2 regions of the Streptomyces sp. NPDC017993 genome follow, and region 1 is predicted to be linked to the other one. Evidence: predicted binding sites of a transcription regulator. Region 1 holds the regulator's gene; the other holds the start of a gene.

Region 1 (7,795 bases):
CCTGCGGGCGAACGGCACGCCGCATGTCGTCCCGGTGGGCGTCACCTACGACGCCGAGGAGCGGATCGCGCGCATCATCACGCGCAAGGACAGCACCAAGGTCAAGAACGTCCTGACCGCCGGCGCCGAGGGCGCGACCGTCGCCGTGTGCCAGGTCGACCGCGGCCGCTGGGCGACGCTGGAGGGCATCGCGCGAGTGCGTACGGACGACGCGTCGGTGGCGGACGCCGTACGCCGCTATGCCGAGCGCTACGGCCGGACGCCTTCGCCGAACCCCGACCGCGTCATGATCGAGATCGCGGTGAACAAGGCCCTCGGCCGCGCCTGATCCGCGCACGCCGCCGGCGAGCCCGTACCTGACCGAAAACTGCCCCTGCGCCTCCGCCGCCGGCCGTCTACCTGGTACCCAGGACCGGTCGGTGTCGAACAGATCCGCACCCGAAGCGGTCCGTACCGATCACTCGGCATCGCCCGTACCCCTCACACCCCCACCTCCCCCACCTCGCTTCGGGCGAAAACGGGCAACAGACGGCAGCTGGAGGCCGCATGGCGTCGGCAGCACACCCCACCCCGACCGTTCCCCGCCACCCCGGCCCGGGCCTGCCACGCCCCCGCGCCGAGCTCTGCCCGCGCTGCGGCGGCCAACTCGCCGTCAACCAGGACGGATGGAAGATCTGCCACGCCTGTGGTTACGCCTCGCCACCCGGCGCCGCCCCTCCACCCCGGGCCCTTCGCGGGGGTATCGTCGCCCCCACACTCGCCACGCCCCGGAGGGCACGATGAACCCGGTCCGAGTGACGGCGATCGCCTGCCTGATGCCGCTGTCCGAGCTGGACGAGGATCCGTTCCTGGTCGACGACCGCACCCAGCACGACATGTGCAAACAGTGGGCGGCAGCCCGTGACTACCGCCTGACCTGCCGGCTCAGCCTGCACCGCCTGCGCGCCGATCACCAGGCCCTGTGGAGCGACGTACAGGCGGGGCTGGTCGATGTGTTCGTGACGCCCAACCGGCGGGCCCTGGAGAACGCCATCAGCGGTGCCGACGAGTTCACCGCACGCTGCGCCGCGGCGGGCGTCCGCCTGGAGACCGCCGACCTCGACGAGCCGGTCTACAACCTGGCGATGAAGTCGCACGTGCACCGCCGCCTGTCGATGCCGACGGCCGGCTACAACGGCTGCTGACGCCGCCCTCCGCACGCGAAAAAGGGCCGGGTGAACCGGCCCTTTTCCCCACCTCTGCGCGAGGTGGCTGACTGCGTACCGGCCGGAGCCGAAGCCGCCCGTTACTCGGACCGCTTGGGCCGCCACACCACCAACGCGCTGGTCTGCTGCACATCCTGATACGGCACCAGGTCGCGGCGGTAGGACGCGTGCACCGCGGCCTCCCGCTGCTGCATCGCGCTGGCCGCGCCCTCCAGGGCGCCCTGGAGTTCGGCGACCCGCTGCTGCAGGGCCGCGACCTGGTTCTCCAGCTCGATGATGCGCTTGATGCCGGCGAGGTTGATGCCCTCGTCCTGGGACAACTGCTGCACGGTGCGCAGGAGTTCGATGTCCCGGGCCGAGTAGCGACGGCCCCGCCCGGCCGTACGGTCGGGCGAGACCAGGCCGAGCCGGTCGTACTGCCGCAAGGTCTGCGGATGCAGGCCGGAGAGCTGAGCCGCGACGGAGATGACGTACACCGGCGACTCTTCGGTCAGTTCGTACGGATTACGACGATGTCCGCCCCGGCTGTCCATCTCAAGCTCCCTTCGCGGCCTGGAACAGCTCCGCCCGCGGGTCCTCTCCCGCGGTCGCCTCGCGATACGTCTCCAGCGACTCTCTCGCCTTGTCGCCGAGGTCCTTGGGGACGATCACCTCGATGGTGACCAGCAGGTCACCCCGGGTGCCGTCCTTGCGGGCCGCTCCCTTGCCACGGGCCCTCATGGTGCGTCCGTTGGGCGTGCCGGCCGGCAGCTTCAGCGTGACCGGCGGGCCGCCCAGCGTGGGCACCTTCACCTCGCCGCCGAGCGCGGCCTCCGGGAAGGAGACCGGCACCGTGACGGTGAGGTTGTCGCCCTTGCGGCCGAAGACGGGGTGGGCATCGACATGCACCACGACATAGAGGTCGCCCGCCGGGCCGCCCTGCTCGCCCGGGGCGCCCTTGCCGCGCAGTCTGATGCGCTGCCCGTTGGAGACGCCCGCGGGGATACGGACCTGCATGGTGCGTGAACTCGTCGCCCGGCCGCTGCCCTTGCAGACCTCGCAGGGGTCCTGGGCGATCAGGCCCCGGCCCTTGCAGTCGGCACACGGGTCGGTGAGCGAGAAGCCGCCGCCCGCGCCCCGGCTGACCTGACCGGTGCCCACACAGGTCGGGCAGACCCGCGGCGTACCGTGCTTGTCGCCGGTGCCCGAACACGCCTTGCAGGGCGCCTGGCTGGACATCCGCAACGGGACCGTGGCCCCGTCGACGGCCTCGGTGAAGCTGAGCGTCACCTCGGACTCGACGTCCTGGCCGCGGCGCGGCTGCGTACGCGTCCCGGCACCGCCACCGCCACCGCGGTTGAACAGGCCGCCGAAGACGTCCCCGAGACCGCCGCCGAAGCCGCCGGCGCCCCCACTCTGACCCGGCGAGCCCCCGAAGAGGTCGCCCAGGTCGAAGTTGAAGTTGCCGCCGCCCCCGCCGGGGCCGGGCCGGTAGCCGCCGTTGCCGAACAGCGTCCGGGCCTCGTCGTACTCCTTGCGGCGCTTGGGGTCACCGAGGATGTCGTTCGCCTCGGAGATCTCCTTGAAGCGCTCCTCGGCCTTGGCGTCACCCTTGTTGGCGTCCGGGTGGAACTCGCGGGCGAGCTTGCGGTACGCCTTCTTGATCTCCGCTTCGGTCGCGTCCTTCGGGACGCCGAGGACCTTGTAGTAGTCCTTCTCCACGAAATCCTTCGTGCTCATCCCCGACGTCCCTCCTTCCGCGCGGTTTTCTTTCCTGTCCTCACGTCAGCCCTCTTCCGGGCCACCGTTCTCCTCGTCCGAAGCCTTGGCGTCCTCTTCGGAGGCGGACTTGGTGGTCTGCGTGCCCGGCTGCGGCTCGGCGACGGCGACCCGCGCGGGGCGGATCGTTCGCTCACCGATGCGATACCCGGGCTGCAGGATCGCCACGCACGTCGTCTCGGTGACGTCCGGTGCGTAGGAGTGCATCAGCGCTTCGTGGATCGTCGGATCAAAGGGCTCGCCCTCCTTGCCGAACTGCTGCAGACCCAGCTTGGCGACCGCGGTCTCCAGCGACTCGGCCACCGACTTGAAGCCGCCGACCAGTTCGCCGTGCTCGCGGGCGCGGCCGACGTCGTCGAGGGTGGGAAGGAGCTCGGACAGGAGGTTCGCCGCGGCGATCTCCTTGACCGTGATCCGGTCCCGCTCCACCCGACGGCGGTAGTTCTGGTACTCCGCCTGGAGCCGCTGGAGGTCCGCCGTGCGCTCGTTGAGCGCCGTACGCACCTGGTCCAGCTGCGCCGTGAGAGCTGTCGCCTGGTTGTCGTCCCCGGCCGGGGCCGAGCCCGCCGTTTCGGCGGACTCGGCACTCTGCGCCGTGTCGTCAGGGTTTCCTGCGGACTCGGTGTCGGAGGGGACGTCGGGCTTCTCGTCGAAGCCCGGGGTCTCCTCCGTCACGCGGCACCATCCTTCTTCGGCTTCTCGTCGTCCACGATCTCCGCGTCCACGACGTCATCGGCGTTGTCCGCCGACTGGGCCTGCTCGCCACCGGGGGCCGCGCCCTCGGCGCCACCCGCGGCCTGGGCGTCGGCGTACATGGCCTGGCCCAGCTTCTGGGAGACGGCCGCGACCTTCTCCGTGGCGGTGCGGATCTCGGCGGTGTCCTCGCCCTTGAGCTTTTCCTTCAGCTCGGTGACGGCTTCCTCGACCTCGGTCTTGATCTCACCGGGGACCTTTTCCTCGTTGTCCTTGAGGAACTTCTCCGTCTGGTAGACGAGCTGCTCGGCCTGGTTGCGGGTCTCCGCGGCCTCGCGACGCTTGGTGTCCTCGTCCGCGTACTGCTCCGCCTCCTGGCGCATGCGGTCGACCTCGTCCTTCGGCAGCGAGGAGCCGCCGGTGACGGTCATCTTCTGCTCCTTGCCCGTGCCCAGGTCCTTCGCGGTCACGTGCATGATGCCGTTGGCGTCGATGTCGAAGGAGACCTCGATCTGCGGGACGCCACGCGGGGCCGGCGGCAGGCCCGTCAGCTCGAACATCCCGAGCTTCTTGTTGTACGCCGCGATCTCGCGCTCGCCCTGGTAGACCTGGATCTGCACGGACGGCTGGTTGTCCTCGGCGGTGGTGAAGATCTCGGACCGCTTGGTCGGGATCGTCGTGTTCCGCTCGATGAGCTTGGTCATGATGCCGCCCTTGGTCTCGATACCGAGGGACAGCGGGGTGACGTCCAGCAGGAGGACGTCCTTGACCTCACCCTTGAGGACACCGGCCTGGAGGGTGGCGCCGATGGCGACGACCTCGTCCGGGTTGACGCCCTTGTTGGCGTCCTTGCCACCGGTCAGCTCCTTGACGAGCTCGGCGACGGCCGGCATACGGGTCGAGCCGCCGACCAGGACCACGTGGTCGATCTCGGACAGCTGGATGCCGGCGTCCTTGATGACGTTGTGGAACGGCGTCTTGCAGCGGTCCAGGAGGTCCGAGGTGAGCTGCTGGAACTGCGAGCGCGTGAGCTTCTCGTCCAGGTGCAGCGGGCCCTCGGCGGAGGCGGTGATGTAGGGAAGGTTGATCGTCGTCTCGGTGGAGGACGACAGCTCGATCTTCGCCTTCTCGGCGGCCTCGCGCAGACGCTGCAGCGCCATCTTGTCCTTGGCCAGGTCGACGCCGTGGCCGTTCTGGAACTGCTTGACGAGGTAGTCGACGACGCGCTGGTCCCAGTCGTCACCACCGAGGTGGTTGTCACCGTTGGTGGCCTTCACCTCGACGACGCCGTCGCCGATCTCCAGCAGCGAGACGTCGAAGGTGCCGCCACCGAGGTCGAAGACCAGAATGGTCTGGTCGTCCTTCTCCAGGCCGTACGCCAGCGCCGCCGCGGTGGGCTCGTTGACGATGCGCAGGACGTTGAGGCCCGCGATCTCGCCGGCCTCCTTCGTCGCCTGGCGCTCGGAGTCGTTGAAGTAGGCCGGGACGGTGATGACCGCGTCCACGACCTTCTCGCCCAGGTACGACTCGGCGTCACGCTTGAGCTTCTGCAGGATGAAGGCGCTCATCTGCTGCGGGTTGAAGCCCTTGTCGTCGATGTCGATCTTCCAGTCGGTGCCCATGTGGCGCTTGACCGACCGGATGGTCCTGTCGACGTTCGTGACCGCCTGGCGCTTGGCGACCTCGCCGACCAGCACCTCGCCGTTCTTGGCGAAGGCGACAACGGACGGCGTGGTCCTGGCGCCCTCGGCGTTGGTGATGACGGTGGGCTCACCGCCTTCGAGAACACTGACGACGGAGTTCGTCGTGCCCAGGTCGATGCCGACCGCACGTGCCATTTCAATTCCTCCAGCTGACTTGAGTGGAACAGGCTCAAGCGTGCAACACCGAGCGAAACCTGTCAACAGACCTGAGTGGGGCGCGCTCAACTTTTATGTCGCGCTTATCGTCACTGACCCTCAGCGAGGCCGCGAAGGGCCGTTCGGGGGCCCATAGAGGCCCACAGAGGGTTGCCTTGCGCGACGCAGATCACCGGCCGGGCGGCTTCATGGCGCCGGGGATACTGGGTAACCTCAGCCGCAGACCCAAAAAGTTACCGCTTAGTAGTCCCGCTCAGCTGTCTCCAGTTTTCCGCTCTCGCAGGTTCGAGGAGCCCCCAATGCAACTCGCCGCGATCATCGTGTCGCTGGTCCTAATCGCGGTCGGCGTCGCGCTGTTCGGCCGTGCCATCCTGCAGATCTACAACTTCGTACGGCTGGGCCAGCCCGTACCCGCAGGCACCCGCACGGACGAACCCGCGCAGCGCACCGTCACCGTCGCCAAGGAGTTCCTCGGCCACACCCGGATGAACCGCTGGGGCATCGTCGGTGTGGCTCACTGGTTCGTGGCCGTGGGCTTCTTCTCGCTGCTGCTGACCATCGTCAACGCCATCGGCCAGCTCTTCAAGGCGGACTGGCTGCTGCCCGTCATCGGTGAGTGGGCGCCCTACAACGTCTTCGTCGAGTTCATCGGCACGATGACGGTCGTCGGCATCCTGACCCTGATCGTCATCCGACAGCTGAGCAGGCCGGGCGGCGCGGGCCGCAAGTCCCGCTTCGCGGGCTCCAACGTCGGCCAGGCGTACTTCGTCGAGGCGGTCATCCTCATCGTCGGCGTCTGCATCTTCATGCTGCACGCGCTGGAGGGTGCCCAGCACCACGTGGCCGGCTACGACGCGTCGTTCTTCATCTCGTACCCGGTGATCTCGTGGCTGGAGGGCATGGACGTCTCGACGCTCCAGAACCTCACCTACTTCTTCGCCGGCCTGAAGATCGCGACGTCCTTCATCTGGATGATCACGGTCGCGCTGAAGACGGACATGGGCGTCGCCTGGCACCGTTTCCTGGCCTTCCCCAACATCTGGTTCAAGCGCGAGGCCGACGGCGACGTCGCCCTCGGCGCGCTGCAGCCGATGACGAGTGCGGGCAAGCCGATCGACTTCGAGGACCCGGGCGAGGACGACCAGTTCGGCGTCTCCCAGGTCGAGCACTTCTCCTGGAAGGGCATCCTCGACTTCTCCACCTGCACCGAGTGCGGCCGCTGCCAGTCGCAGTGCCCCGCCTGGAACACCGGCAAGCCGCTGTCGCCCAAGCTGCTGATCATGGCGCTGCGCGACCACACGCACGCCAAGGCCCCCTACCTCCTGGCGGGCGGCGGCAAGGACGAGGAGGGCAACGAGAAGGCGACTGCCGAGCAGCTCGCCGACGTGCCCGCCGCCGCCCTCGCCGAGGCCGAGCGGCCCCTGATCGGCACGCTGGAGGAGAACGGCGTCATCGACCCCGACGTGCTGTGGTCGTGCACCACCTGCGGCGCGTGCGTCGAGCAGTGCCCCGTCGACATCGAGCACATCGACCACATCGTCGACATGCGTCGCTACCAGGTCATGATCGAGTCCAGCTTCCCCAGCGAGGCCGGCACGATGCTGAAGAACCTGGAGAAGAAGGGCAACCCCTGGGGCCTGGCCAAGAAGCAGCGGCTCGCCTGGACCAAGGAGGTGGACTTCGAGATTCCGGTCGTCGGCCAGGACGTCGAGGACCTCACCGAGGTCGAGTACCTCTACTGGGTCGGCTGCGCCGGCGCCCTGGAGGACCGCGCCAAGAAGACCACCAAGGCCTTCGCGGAGCTGCTGCACATCGCGGGCGTCAACTTCGCGATCATGGGCGGCGACGAGAAGTGCACCGGTGACTCGCCGCGCCGCCTGGGCAACGAATTCCTCTTCCAGCAGCTCGGCGCGGAGAACGTCGCCACGCTGAACGCGGCCTTCGGCGAGTCCCTCAACGAGGAGGGCGAGGTGGACGAGACGACCAAGAAGCCGAAGTCGTCGAAGAAGATCGTCGCGACCTGCCCGCACTGCTTCAACACCATCGCGAACGAGTACCCGCAGCTGGGCGGCGAGTACGAGGTCATCCACCACACGCAGCTGCTGCAGCACCTCGTCGACGAGGGCAAGCTCATCCCCGTCAACCCGGTCGAGGGTCTGATCACCTACCACGACCCCTGCTACCTGGGCCGCCACAACAAGGTCTACACGCCGCCGCGCGAGATCATCGCCAAGGTGCCGGGCCTGCGCAACGAGGAGATGCACCGCCACAAGGAACGCG
Region 2 (7,795 bases), on a different contig from region 1:
TGCCATGCCGGCCAGCCCGGAGAGCGTGGTGGCGCCTCGGCTCATGTTGGCCTCCTTGAGCACCCCGGACAGGTACGGCCAGACCTCGAAGCGCCTGGCGTGCAGCGGCACCACGCCGTTGTCCAGCCGGGAGAGGTCCAGGAGGTGCTCGACCAGCCGGCCGAGCCGCTCGGTCTGCTTCAGCGCCGTCCGCATCGTCTCCGGATCGGGGTCCGAGACGCCGTCGACGACGTTCTCCAGCACCGCGCGCAGCGCCGCGATGGGCGTACGCAGCTCGTGCGAGACGTTGGCGACCAGCTCCTTGCGGTGGGTGTCCACCGCTTGCAGGTCGGCCGCCATCCGGTTGAAGGCGGTGGCGAGGTCGCCGAACTCGTCGCGGCGCTCGGAGCGCACCCGGCGGGTGTAGTCACCCTGCGCCATCGACCGGGTGACGTCCGTCATCTCGCCGAGCGGAGCGGTCAGGCTGTTCGCGACGAACTGGGTGATCAGCAGCGACGCGATGATCGAGAAGATGGTGATCACCCGCAGCTCGGTCGCCGAGTGCGTGGCGACGAACACGAGCAGTGTGGTGATGATCACCGAGACGCTGACCAGCGCGCCGAGCGCGGCCTTGACCGAGCGGTAGGGGTCGAGCGGCCGCAGCCCCTCCCAGATCCGCTCCCACAGGCCGTGAGCGGGCGCGCGCCACCCCCGCCTCATGCGGGCGGGGTCTCCAGGGCATAGCCGACGCCGTGGACCGTGCGGATGCGCTCGGCGCCGATCTTGCGGCGGAGGGCCTTGATGTGGCTGTCGACCGTGCGCGTCCCGGAGGCGTCCGCCCAGTCCCAGACCTCGGCCAGCAGCTGCTCCCGGGAGAGCACCGCCCGCGGGGTGTTCGCCAGGCAGACCAGCAGGTCGAACTCGGTGGGGGTGAGGTGGACGTCGTCCGCGCGCACCCGCACCCGGCGCTGTGCGTGGTCGATCTCCAGCTCGCCCAGCCGCAGGATGCCGCTGCGCGGGGTGTGCGCGGCCAGGGTGGCGCGCTCGACCCGGCGCAGCAGGACGTGCACCCGTGCGGCCAGCTCACGCATGGAGAACGGTTTGGTCATGTAGTCGTCGGCGCCGACGCCGAGGCCGACCAGCATGTCGGTCTCGTCGTCCCGGGCGGTGAGCATCATCACCGGCACCGGGCGCTGGGCCTGCACGCGGCGGCAGACCTCCAGGCCGTCGAAGCCCGGCAGCATCACGTCGAGGACGAGCAGATCGGGCTGCCACGCCTCGGCGGTGTCGACGGCGGCAGGGCCGTCGGTGGCCGTCTGCACCTGGAATCCCTCGGCGCGCAGCCGGGCCGCGATGGCGTCGACGATCGTCGGGTCGTCCTCCACGACCAGCACCCGGCGCTGGGCGCCCGGCGTGGCCGCGGCGGTGCCGCCCTGGGTTGTTTGAATCTGGTCCATCGCCCGCCCCTGCATGTCCCCTGCGTGGTCGCGTATTGCTGGGCAGCAGCGTAAGGGCATGGTGTGACTGTCGGCTACGCGCCCTTGCGGGCGAGGTGGACCACGTCAGGGACGCCTCGGACAACGGGGATCTCTTCCGTACGTACATCCTCGAATCCGGCATTTCGCAGGGCCAGTTCGAACGCCGGGGAGGGTTGCGCGGACCAGACGGCGAGGACGCCGCCGGGGGTCAGCCGGTCGCGGCAGGCGGCGAGTCCGGTGGGGGAGTAGAGGCTGTTGTTGTCGTCCGTGACGGTCCAGTCCGGCCCGTTGTCGATGTCCAGGCACAGCGCGTCGAAGGCTTCCCGGCCCGCTTCGGTGCGGATATATCCGACCAGATCGGTATGCAGGATCTCGGTCCGCGGGTCGGCCAGCGCGTCGGCGGAGACGGCCGACAGCGGTCCCTCGCGATGCCAGTCGATGACGGCACGCTCACGCTCCGCGACCGCGATCCGGCCCCAGCGCGGCTCGGCCGCCGCCCGCGCCAGCGAGAAGCCGACGCCGAGACCGCCGATCAGGACGGCGGGCCGCTGCCGGTCGGCGGGCAGCTCGGCCAGTGCGGCGTCGATCAGCAGCCGCTCGGAGCGGCCGTCGGAGGTGTCCATCAGGAAGCAGCCGTTGGCGATGATCTCGTAGACCGCCGGCGCCTCGGTGGCGCCGGGCTCGGCGGTGCCGCCGCGTTGCCGCAACACGACCTCTCCGTACGGCCCTTCGCGGCGGTCGAGGGTGCGCGGGGCCTCCTGGAGGCCGGCCGTCGAGGGCGGGAAGGAAACGGGAGACATGCCGCCATCTTGGCCAACCGCCGGACCCTGGTCCACCGAGTTCGATGCCAGGACCGCCCCGGAGGCGAGAGATCTCGGGAAGGTTGCCCGGCGTGATGGATCTCACGCTCACAGCTCGCTCATGGGTTGAGCGTGCAGGGTGGTCGCGGACGTATGGAACGGCAGACCGAGAGCGTTCGGCGAGCGGTCGGTCCACGGCGCGGCGCACGCCCTCGGACGGCCGGCGACGGACAGTCGGGGACGGGCGGCCGCGGACTGGCGGGGCGGCAAGGGACAGAAGGGGCACGGGACGGTGAGTGGGGTCGGATCCGTCGACAGCAGGGCGGTCGCGGGCATGCCCGCGGGGACCGACCCGGCCGCGAGCACGCCGGCCGCGAGCACGCCGGCCGGCATCGCGCCTGCCGGCACCGCAGGTTGCGGCACCAGAGGGCCGGGCGCCCTCGCCGGGGTCCCTCGGCAGCGCGGTGGCGGGCGGCGCGTCGCGGCCACCGCAGCGGTGGCGGCTCCGCTTCCGGGGGCGGCGACTCCCGCGGGCGAGGAGCCGGCGGCCACCGGACGGACGGGCGGTCGGTGGCGCGTCCGGCGGCTGCTGCCGACCCCGACCGGCACCCCTTTCACCTTCGGCTACGCGGCTCTCCTGGTGGCGACCTCACTCTTCGCCGAGCACGCCGATCCGTCACTGGTGTCCGAGCTGTTGCGCGGCTCCAGCACGGACGTCGTCCACCTCGCGCGCACCCCGTTGCTGGTGCTCGTCGCCAGCGCCCTGTGGGTCGCCGGCGGCCTCACCTCGGCTCACGCCGTCGGCTTCCTCTTCGTGCTGACGGCGCTGGAGCGGCGGATCGGTGGGCTGCGGGCCGCCGCGGTGTTCTTCGGCGGCCATGTGCTGGCCACCCTCGCCACCGAACTGCCCGTCGGGTTCTCCGTCGCCGTCGGACAGCTGCCGGACAGCTCGCTGCACCGTCTCGACTACGGCATCAGCTTCGGCGTGATGACCTGCACCGGAGCCCTCGCGGGGCTGTTGCCCGCCTGGTGCCGGTGGCCGCTGCTGGCCGGCGTCGGCTATGTGGCCGTCACCGACCTGCTCGCCTACGCCGACCCGCTGACCGACTGGGGGCATCTGCTCTCCCTCGCCCTGGGGGTGGCGAGCCTGCCGCTGCTGCGCCGCTGGCGCGACCGGCGCGCCCTCCCCCCGCTCCTCGGCGACCTGGGTCATCCGGCACTGCGGCGCACCCGGACCTTCCTGGCGCAGGAGTAGGCGCCGCCGAGGCGCCACCTAGCCCAACCAGATCAGCATCCCGTCGCCCTCGTCCGCCGCGGCCCGGAAGAACGGCTGCAGTTCGGCGTAGTGCTCGCCGATGCTGTCCAGCGGCTCGCCGCGCTCCCAGACGATGGCCGGGTAGACCTTCGACGAGGCGAGCTCGGCCGGTGTGACCCCGGCGGTCAGACTCGGGGCGGAAGTCCGTGCCATCTCCTCGGCGGCTGCCCGCACCCGCTCCGGGGTGAGGTAGCGGGGCGGTCCGTAGCCCCAGTCCTCGGCGTCCGGTATCGGCTCCTCGCCGTGCACGATGTCCACGGGGAAGGCCCGGCGGCGGAGCAGGAAACCGAGGGCGTCCCACGCCGTGCCGATGTCCAGGCAGCGGGCCTTCGCCGGCTCCGGCTCGGTGTCCGCCTCCTCGTCCAGGCGCTCACCCACCAGCTCCAGCGCCCACTCGGGATCGCTGACGGCGCGCTGGAGTTCGGCCGCCGTGACACGTGCGTACTGTCCGATCATGCTCATGGTCCGGATGCTAGACGCGGGCACTGACAACCCGCCGCGACGGTCCGGATGCCGACCGCCGCGCGCCGGGATCCGGCCACCGCCGCGCCGCGCGCTCGCCCCGGCCGCTCGCCGTCGCGGGGGCCGCACCACCGCCCGGCTCCTGGGAGAATGGCGGCCTTGCGAGCGCGGCGGTGCGCGGCGCTCACCGGTAGCAGGAGTACATGCCGTGTCCCAGGACCCCACCCAGCCGAACCCTGACGCCACCCGCCTCGGCCTGGTGTCCGACTGCGGCAGTTGCTTCGGGCTGTGCTGCGTCGCCCTGCCGTTCGCCGCCTCCGCGGACTTCGCGGTCGACAAGGACGCCGGGCGGCCCTGCGGCAACCTGCAGAGCGACTTCCGCTGCGGCATCCACGCCGAGCTGCGCGAGCGCGGCTTCTCCGGCTGCACCGTCTTCGACTGCTTCGGCGCCGGCCAGAAGGTCTCGCAGGTCACCTTCGGCGGCAAGGACTGGCGGCAGGCCCCGCGCACCGCACGACCGATGTTCGATGTCTTCCCGGTCATGCGGCAGCTTCACGAACTCCTCCGGTACCTCGCCGAGGCCCTCGCGCGACCGGCTGCCCGCCCGATCCGGGCGGAACTGCGGCGCGCCCTGGAGGAGACCGAAGCTCTCACGTACGGCACTCCCGAAGAATTGGCCGGCCTGGATGTCCCGGCCCACAGGGGCGAGGTCAACGCCCTGCTCCTGCGCACCAGCGAACTGGTGCGGGCCGAGGTGCCGGGCCGCAAGAAGGAGCGGCGGGGGGCGGATCTCATGGGCGCCCGGTTGCGGGGCGCCGACCTGCGGGGCGCCAACCTCCGCGGGGCCTACCTCATCGCCGCCGACCTCACGGGCGCCGATCTGCGGGCGGCGGATCTGATCGGTGCCGATCTGCGGGACGCCGACCTGAGCGGCGCCGACCTCACCGGCAGCCTCTTCCTCACCCAGGCCCAGCTCAACGCTGCCAAGGGCGACGGCCGCACCACGCTCCCGCCGGAACTCGGCCGCCCGGCTCACTGGTAGTCACCGACCGCACCGGGCACGGCACATCTGCCGCCGCCGGCCGGCGACCACTGAAGTCGCCCGGCTCCGTACGGCACCTCTTGCCCCACCGAATTGCCCACGGAATTGCCCACGGAATTGCCCACCGACGCGGCACGGCAGAGACCTCCGCCGTGCCGCTGCCGCATGCGCCCTCCCTTGATCGCTCACAGCGAACACTTCCTGGGGAACATCTCCCGGCGGACCTGCATTGAGTGAGTACAGCTCAACTTGCCTGCCGAAGGGGAGATCATGGCTTCGACGTCCACATCGCTCACCCTGCCCGTGCTGCCCCTCGATGACGAGGTCGTACTGCCCGGCATGGTGGTGCCTCTCGACCTGTCCGACACCGACGTGCGGGCAGCGGTGGAGGCCGCACAGGCCGCCGCCCCGTCGGGTAACAAGCCGCAGGTGCTGCTTGTGCCCCGGCTCGACGGCAGCTACGCCGGGATCGGCACGCTCGGGCGCATCGAGCAGGTCGGGCGGCTCTCCGACGGCGATCCCGGGGCCCTGATCAGGGGCCTGGGCCGGGTGCGGATCGGGTCGGGTACGACCGGTCCTGGGGCCGCCCTGTGGGTGGAGGGCACGACCGTCGAGGAGACGGTGCCCGACCCGCTGCCCGGCGCGGTGGCGGAACTCGTCACCGAATACAAGGCGCTGGCCACCAGCTGGCTGCGCAAGCGCGGCGCCTGGCAGGTCGTCGACCGCGTCCAGCAGATCGAGGACGTGCCGACGCTCGCCGACAACTCCGGCTACTCGCCGTTCCTGACGACGGAACAGAAGGTTCGGCTGCTGGAGACCGCCGACCCGGTGGCCCGTCTGAAGTTCGCCACCGAGGCCCTGCGCGAGCACCTCGCCGAGCAGGACGTCGCCGAGTCGATCGCCAAGGATGTCCAGGAGGGTGTCGACAAGCAGCAGCGGGAGTTCCTGCTGCGCCGTCAGCTGGAGGCGGTCCGCAAGGAACTCGCGGGACTCAACGGCGACCCCGGGGACGAGGGCGACGACTACCGCGCCCGCGTCGAGGCCGCCGAACTGCCCGAGGACGTCCGCAAGGCCGCCCTCAAGGAGGTCGACAAGCTGGAGCGGTCCAGCGACCAGAGCCCCGAGGGCTCCTGGATCCGCACCTGGCTGGACACCGTCCTGGAACTGCCGTGGAACGAGCGGACCGAGGACGCGTACGACATCGCCGGCGCCAAGGAGATCCTGGACGCCGACCACGCGGGCCTGGAGGACGTCAAGGAGCGGATCACCGAGTACCTCGCCGTCCGCAAACGCCGGACCGAACGCGGTCTGGGGCTCGTCGGCGGGCGTCGTGGCGGCGCGGTGCTGGCGCTCGTGGGCCCGCCGGGCGTCGGAAAGACCTCGCTCGGCGAATCCGTCGCACGTGCCATGGGGCGCGAGTTCGTCCGGGTCGCGCTCGGCGGCGTCCGGGACGAGGCGGAGATCCGCGGCCACCGGCGTACCTACGTCGGCGCGCTCCCGGGCCGGATCGTGCGGGCGATCAAGGAGGCCGGGTCGATGAACCCGGTGGTGCTGCTCGACGAGATCGACAAGGTGGGCTCGGACTTCCGGGGCGACCCGGCCGCCGCCCTCCTGGAGGTCCTGGACCCGGCGCAGAACCACACCTTCCGCGATCACTACCTGGAGGTCGAACTGGACCTCAGCGACGTGGTCTTCCTGGCCACGGCCAACGTCCTGGAAGCCATCCCCGAGCCGCTGCTGGACCGGATGGAACTGGTCAGGCTGGACGGGTACACCGAGGACGAGAAGGTCGTCATCGCGCGTGAGCACCTGCTGCCCCGGCAGCTGGAGCGGGCCGGTCTGGAACCGGGCGAGGTCGTCCTGGAGGACGAGGCGCTGCGCAAGCTCGCGGGCGAGTACACCCGTGAGGCGGGCGTACGGAATCTGGAGCGGTCGGTGGCCCGGCTGCTGCGCAAGGTCGCGGCCCAGCACGAACTGGGCGAGCGGAAGCTGCCGTTCACGGTCGGTGCGCAGGAGCTGCGTCCGCTGATCGGGCGCCCGCACCACACCCCGGAGTCGGCGCAGGACCCGGCCGAGCGGCGGACCGCGGTGCCCGGTGTCGTCACCGGACTCGCGGTGACCGGCGCCGGCGGCGATGTGCTGTACGTCGAGGCATCCCTGTCCGACCCGGAGACCGGTGCGTCCGGGCTGCAGTTGACCGGTCAGCTGGGCGACGTGATGAAGGAGTCGGCGCACATCGCGCTGTCGTTCCTGCGCTCACACGGAGCGGAACTGGAGCTTCCGGTCGCCGATCTCAAGGAGCGCGGAGTGCACCTGCACGTCCCGGCCGGCGCCGTCCCCAAGGACGGCCCGAGCGCGGGCGTGACGATGACGACCGCGTTGGCCTCGCTGCTGTCGGGCCGGCAGGTCCGGCCGGACGTCGCGATGACGGGTGAGATCTCGCTGACCGGGCGGGTCCTGCCGATCGGCGGCGTCAAGCAGAAGCTGCTCGCCGCGCACCGGGCCGGGATCACCACCGTGATCATCCCCAAGCGCAACGAGCCGGATCTGGACGAGGTGCCGGCCGAGATCCTGGAAGCCCTCCAGGTCCACCCGGTGGCCGACGTCCGCCAGGTGCTCGAACTGGCGCTGACACCGGCCTCGGCCGGCGCCGCACCGGAGGTTCCGGTCGCGGTGTGACGGGCGTGACCGGGCGAGGGCCCCTTCCGCACCAGGTGTG

The links. Region 1 encodes HspR, which represses chaperone genes until heat shock. Its sites were predicted from a motif close to TTGAGNNNNNNNNNCTCAA; they were not measured.
Region 2: lon (endopeptidase La) is a predicted target of HspR. The motif match lies at 5,306-5,324, and genes of this name have one in related genera.

The regions. Positions count from the first base shown of each region.
Region 1 is NZ_JBIRGO010000002.1:434,787-442,581, reverse strand. It holds gene ACH4FH_RS04985 (pyridoxamine 5'-phosphate oxidase family protein) at 1-328, shown strand, start outside; gene ACH4FH_RS04980 (hypothetical protein) at 780-1,184, shown strand; gene ACH4FH_RS04975 (heat shock protein transcriptional repressor HspR) at 1,286-1,738, opposite strand; gene dnaJ (molecular chaperone DnaJ) at 1,740-2,924, opposite strand; gene grpE (nucleotide exchange factor GrpE) at 2,970-3,638, opposite strand; gene dnaK (molecular chaperone DnaK) at 3,635-5,494, opposite strand; gene ACH4FH_RS04955 (heterodisulfide reductase-related iron-sulfur binding cluster) at 5,815-7,795, shown strand, end outside.
Region 2 is NZ_JBIRGO010000013.1:116,394-124,188, reverse strand. It holds gene ACH4FH_RS24140 (sensor histidine kinase) at 1-699, opposite strand, end outside; gene ACH4FH_RS24135 (response regulator transcription factor) at 696-1,436, opposite strand; gene ACH4FH_RS24130 (spermidine synthase) at 1,511-2,257, opposite strand; gene ACH4FH_RS24125 (rhomboid-like protein) at 2,592-3,512, shown strand; gene ACH4FH_RS24120 (YfbM family protein) at 3,531-4,034, opposite strand; gene ACH4FH_RS24115 (pentapeptide repeat-containing protein) at 4,243-5,076, shown strand; gene lon (endopeptidase La) at 5,347-7,755, shown strand.